Regions from separate parts of the Thalassotalea sp. LPB0316 genome, predicted to be linked through region 1. Evidence: predicted binding sites of a transcription regulator. Region 1 holds the regulator's gene; the other holds the start of a gene.
The links. Region 1 encodes sigma-54, which starts transcription at its own class of promoters, with help from an activator protein. Its sites were predicted from a motif close to GTTGGCACGNNNNTNGNNT; they were not measured.
Positions count from the first base shown of each region.

Region 2: a site for sigma-54 is predicted at 2,025-2,043, ahead of LP316_RS04440 (kinase). Genes of this name have one in related genera too.

Region 1 covers NZ_CP062946.1:1,436,062-1,439,273, forward strand. The annotation lists gene ptsN (PTS IIA-like nitrogen regulatory protein PtsN) at 1-331, opposite strand, end outside; gene hpf (ribosome hibernation promoting factor) at 337-624, opposite strand; gene LP316_RS06280 (RNA polymerase factor sigma-54) at 648-2,150, opposite strand; gene lptB (LPS export ABC transporter ATP-binding protein) at 2,212-2,943, opposite strand; gene lptA (lipopolysaccharide transport periplasmic protein LptA) at 2,943-3,212, opposite strand, start outside.
Region 2 covers NZ_CP062946.1:1,004,850-1,008,061, reverse strand. The annotation lists gene LP316_RS04445 (penicillin-binding protein 1A) at 1-1,914, shown strand, start outside; gene LP316_RS04440 (kinase) at 2,100-2,969, shown strand; gene LP316_RS04435 (HAD-IIB family hydrolase) at 2,959-3,212, shown strand, end outside.

The DNA of each region.
Region 1 (3,212 bases):
GGCAGCTAGCTTCAGGCACGAAAAGGGCAATAAAAATGTCAACGGGTTGATTATCTATCGCATCGAAAGCGATTGGCTGTTCAGTGGTTATTAACACTGCCACCGCATGCTTGCCGTTGATTAAGCGGCCGTGCGGAATGGCGATACCGTTGCCAATGCCTGTACTTCCCATTTGCTCGCGCTGGGTAAGACTTTGAAGTAAATCGTGTTGGCTTGTCTCAGGGAGTTTACGTGCAGCAGCATCGCAAATAGTATCAAAAAGGCGTTTTTTACTGCTTGCTGGCGCTGCACAAATTGTGCAGTCCAGCGTTAAAATGTCTTGCAACTTCATTTTAGTTAATGTTTTTTCAACTTTTCTTTGTGTTTAATGACTTGACGGTCAAGCTTATCGACGAGCGAGTCGATAGCAGCATACATATCTTTGTCGTCTGATGACGCATGGATCTCACCGCCATTTAAGTGCAGCGTCGCTTCCGCGATTTGCTGTAATTTCTCTACATTTAGAACAACGTGCACATTGTTGATGTGATCGAAATGTCGTTCTAGCTTTGCAAACTTTGAGTTGACGTATTCGCGCATTGAGTCGGTAACTTCTACATGATGACCAGAAAGATTAATTTGCATAAGCTTTTTCCTTTTTTCTAAGTTTACAATAAACTTTTTCTTTGATTTGACGGTGGAATAGATAAAGACTCTCGGTATTTAGCTATCGTCCGTCGTGCAACATTAATACCTTGCTCAGCTAACAAGTCGGCCATTTTGCTATCGCTTAATGGCTTAGATGGTAGCTCAGCAGATACTAATTTCTTAATTAATGCTCGGATTGCGGTCGATGAGCATTCGCCCCCATTTTCGGTGCTTACATGACTTGAGAAGAAATATTTCAACTCAAAAATACCTCTTGGTGTATGCATATATTTTTGTGTTGTCACACGAGATATTGTTGACTCGTGCATATCAACAGCTTCCGCAATATCGTTTAGCACCATAGGTTTCATAGCCTCTGGGCCGTACTCAAAAAACGCTTGTTGGCGCTGGACGATACAATTCGATACTTTTAATAAGGTATCGTTGCGACTTTCCAAGCTTTTAATAAACCATTTCGCTTCTTGCAAGTTTGAGCGAATAAATTGGCTATCTTCTGACGACTTCATTGACCGTGACATTGCAGCATATTGCTGGTTAATCGACAGTTTTGGCGCCGTGTCTGGATTGAGCTCTACGACCCAACGGCCGTTCTTTTTCTCTACTGATACGTCAGGAATAATGTACTGCTCTTCCGACTTTATCACGCTGTCGCCTGGGCGCGGATCAAGACTTTGGATTAACCTCATCACTTCGCGTAATTGATCTTCTTTCAATTTCGTTTTGCGCATTAATTGACGATAGTCTCTGTTACCTAACAAATCAATGTGGTCTGAGATAATTTGTTTGGTTTCTGCTAGCCAAGGTGTTTGTTTGTCAAATTGATTGAGTTGAATTAATAAACACTCGGCAATTGAGCGCGCACCAACGCCAACAGGATCAAACATATTGATGCGTTTGAGTACGGCTTCAACTTCGTCGAGCTCAACCTCGTCATCGCCTAAGCTTTCTAAAATATCTTCGGTAGATACAGTTAAATAGCCAGCATCGTCAATAGCATCGATAATAGCGGTGGCAATGGCTTTATCTGTTTCGGTAAACGGTGTTAACTCCATTTGCCAGCGTAGGTGATCTTGAATAGATTCAGTCGTTTCACCTTGATAGGTGTAGTCTTCTGACAGCGGGCCGGCGCTAGAGCCAGATAAACTCGCACTATAGTTATCGTCCCACGTAGTATCCATAGATAACTCTTCGGGAATATCGGTTTTTTCCAACCCATCACTGGCATTTACTTCATCGGAACTAGGCAGAGGATCTTCACTGCCTTCATTTGACGAGGCCGTTTGGTTTTCACCCATAAACGCTTCTTCAAGCTTGTCTGGTTGGCTTTCTTCATTGGTTTGGGTTGCGTTTTCGTCAACTTCCAATAATGGGTTGCTTTCCAGTGCTTCTTGAATTTCTTGTTGTAAATCCAATGTCGACAGTTGTAGCAACCTGATTGCTTGCTGCAACTGTGGGGTCATTGTTAGCTGTTGTCCGATACGGAGTTGTAATGATGGACGCATGTAGCTTTTATTATTCCTATCTATTTACAAACGCGAAGTGATTGTCACTTCTTTATCTTAACTATAGCGTGAATTGTTCACCTAGGTACACATCTCTGACTTGTTGATTAGCAAGAATTTGATCCGCGTCACCTTCGGCGATTAATTCACCATGGCTGACAATATAAGCTTTTTCACAGACATCAAGGGTTTCCCTAACGTTGTGGTCGGTAATTAAGATGCCAATACCGCGCTGTTTTAAGTGCAAAATGATCTTTTTAATATCGCCAACCGAAATTGGGTCAACGCCAGCAAAGGGTTCATCGAGTAAAATAAACTGAGGATCAGCAGCCAAAGCGCGAGCAATCTCGACACGTCGACGTTCACCACCAGATAAACTCATCCCTGTATTATCTTTTATATGGCCTATATTGAATTCTTCAAGTAATAATTCAAGTTTTTCAATACGTTCGACCTCTGACAAGTCTTTACGTGTTTGTAAAATAGCCATGATGTTGTCGTGCACGGACAACTTTCTAAAAATAGAGGCTTCTTGCGGCAAGTAGCCTAAACCTTTACGGGCGCGCTCGTGCATTGGTGCTAACGTTAAATCTTCACCATTTAACTCGATTGTGCCTTTGTCGTTAACGACTAAGCCGACAATCATATAAAATGACGTTGTTTTACCTGCACCATTTGGGCCGAGTAGGCCAACGATTTGCCCTGTTTCAACACTGAGCCCAACATTTTTAACGACTTGACGTCCCTTGTAGGATTTCGCCAAGCCCTGTGCCTTCAATAAACCTGCTGACATTAGTTATCTTTCACTTCGTCTTTTGTTTTTGGTTTTAATATCGTGGTGATACGCTCTTTGGGTTTACTTTTCGCTTCTAGTTGTTCGGTTAAGGTGTTGTAGATGATTTTGTCACCATTGACTTCGCTGCCTTCTTGGCTCAACTTGGCGTTACCTGAAATCGTTATCGTATTAATTGATGGCTCATATGTAATTTCATTGGCTTCGAGTTTTATTGGCGTACCATCTTCGAGCAGTTGTTCAAAAATTGCTGGTGAGCCTTTTGCGAT
Region 2 (3,212 bases), 430 kb from region 1:
GAAAAAATTAGCCAAGCACAATACGAAGAAGCCAAAAATGCGCCAATTACCGGTAAACGCCACGGTGCTGAAATTGAAGTGAATGCGCCTTATGTTGCGGAAATGGCCCACCAAGAAATGTTAACGCGTTACGGTCGCGAAGAAGCTTACACCGGCGGTTACAAAGTGTACTTAACCGTACCATCTGATCTCCAACTCGCCGCTCAACACGCTGTTGTTAAAAACCTGTTTGATTACGATTTACGTCACGGCTACCGCGGACCAATAAAAGAGTTACGCCCGTTACCTGATTCACTTGAAGTCGGTCAAACGCTTGAAATAACCCCTGATACGCCAGTTACCGAAGAAGAAATAGTTGAAACCTTAAGTGAGATGACTGGCTTCCAATCACTTATACCGGCGGTAGTGACCTATGTCGATGAACACATGGCGATGGTGACTTTTGAGGATTTATCAACCGGTGAAATTCCGTGGCAAGGCATGAGTTGGGCACGTGAATTTATTAGTGACTACAAGCAAGGACCTCCGCCTCAAACGCCTGACGATATCATCAAGCGCGGTGACGTGGTTTTTGTCAAATCAATCAACGAGCAGCAATTTGCACTGAGTCAGCTACCACAAGTTTCAAGTGCTTTAGTCGCGTTAAACCCTGATAACGGTGCCATTTTAGCAACCGTTGGTGGTTTTAGTTTTAAACAAAGTGAGTTTAACCGCGTTACCCAGGCCAAGCGCCAAGTCGGTTCAAATATTAAACCTTTTATCTATTCAGCTGCGCTTGAAAAAGGCATGACCTTGGCGTCATTGGTTAACGATGCGCCGATCAATAAATGGGATAGAACATCAGGTGTTGCGTGGCGCCCGAAAAACTCACCGCCAGTATACGCTGGCCCTATTCGCATTCGTCAGGCGCTTGCTGAGTCGAAAAACGTTATCGCAGTCCGCTTATTGCGCGAAGTCGGTATCAGTAACACTATCGACTATTTATCACTCTTTGGTTTTTCACCAGACGATTTACCGCGAAATGAATCGCTAGCCCTAGGCTCAGCTTCATTAACACCATTAGAAGTCGCAACGGGGTTTGCAACCTTCGCCAATGGCGGTTTTTTAGTTAAACCGTATTTGATTGAACGCATAGAAGACTCATTTGGCGACGTAATTTTCCAAGCTAATCCTGCACAAGCCTGTGATCCATGTTTGGTAGAAGAAAGCCAAGCGCAACTAAGTGAGCAATCTGAACTATCGACATCAGTCGCATCTGTTGAGCAAATTAAAACGCCAGCCGCGATGGTGACACAGCTAAGTGACATATCAAATTCAACCGAGGTACAACCAACTCAACCAATTGTTCAAGCAGAGCGAGTGATTAGTGCACAAAACGCTTATTTGATGACAGAAGCGCTCAACAGTGCCATTTGGGGCGCTGATTGGTCAATAAAACCGGGTTGGCAAGGTACTGGTTTTAGAGCTCGTTCGTTAAAACGTCGCGATATTGCTGGTAAAACAGGGACGACGAACTCAGCCAAAGATGCTTGGTTTTCTGGCTTCAGCCGTAGAATCGTGGCAACCAGTTGGATAGGTTTTGACGATCCAGCGCGCGATTTAGGTCAAACCGTCTACAATCGCAATTTAGGTAAAGATCAGATCACGGGCAAAGAGTTTGGCGCAAAATCAGCACAACCAGCTTGGATTACTTTTATGGAACAAGCGTTGAACAATTACCCCTATGAACCATTTAGTCAGCCGGTCGATATCGTCACGGTTAGAATCGATAAAGCAACGGGTAAGCTAACCAAGAAAACGGATAAAACAACAATGTTTGAATATTTTAAACTCGGCAGTGAGCCAACAGAGTTTGTCCGCAAAGATACCAGTAGTGAAATATTTGAAACCACGCCAGCTGACGATATTTTCTAAGCCCAAGGCTTGCACCAACTCGGTGCAAGCCAGGTACAAAAATCAGTCAAATTAAGCTAACCAAAACAACAAATAATGGCTAACAAACTGATTTATAACACTATTTAATTAGTGGCATATTAGTTGATTCTTCTCATACTTACACCAATGACTTAACTATTGGTAGGTCAAGAGAGGCGACTGAAATGCTTGAACAGTTCATTCAACAACACCAATTACCAGAAGGCTTTGCACGAACAGCTGAGCAATGGTTTATCCCTGTTGCCAAGCAGCTCAGTTCACAACGGCCTGAGCAGTCACCATTTTTTATTGGTATTAACGGCTGTCAAGGCTCAGGTAAGTCAACCTTAGCGGATTTTCTATCAACTTATTTTAAGCAGCGATTAAACTTAAGCGTTGCGGTACTGTCTTTAGATGACTTCTATCTGCCATCAGCTAAGCGAGCCGAACTCGCTGACACTATCCACCCCTTACTTGCAACACGCGGCGTACCGGGCACACACAATGTAACCTTAATGAAAAAGGTCTTTGATACTTTATCAAACAGACAAACCACGAAATTACCGCGTTTTGATAAAGCTACAGACGATCCGCTACCACAAAGCCAATGGCCAGAAATAACACAGCCAGAAATAGTTATATTTGAAGGTTGGTGTTGGGGAGTCAAACCACAAAGCCAGCTTCAATTAGCCTCGCCAATCAATGCGCTTGAGGAAAATGAAGATATTGATGGCAAGTGGCGCAATTACGTTAATCAACAATTAACCAATTTCCTGCCTTTTTACAAGCAAATGCACTGCTGGTTAATGCTTAAGGCCCCCAATTTCGACTGCGTCGCGCAGTGGCGCTGGCAACAAGAGCAAAAATTGCGTCAAAAAGTCGCAAAGCCAAACAACAGCAAAGTGATGAACGAGCAGCAAATTGCTCGCTTTATTCAGCATTTTGAACGCTTAACCAGCCACGCTATCGCAAGATTACCTGTTGAGTGTGATTACGTTTTTGAATTAGCAAGTGACCGCGCAATCAACGCACTAAGGAGTATGCATGCCATTTAATCCCCCTTGTTTAGTTTTTACCGATTTAGACGGCACCTTGCTCGATCACTTTAGCTATAGCCATGAAGCGGCAATGCCTATGATGGTGAAGTTACAAGCAGCTAATATTCCGATTATTATTAACACCAGTAAAACGTTTGCTGAAGTTGTCGATATTCAGGGCTCGCTCGATATAGAGGCGCCCTTTATTGTTGAAAACGGCGCTGCGATTTTCCTACCAAAGTCGCAGTTTAAGGCCTGCCC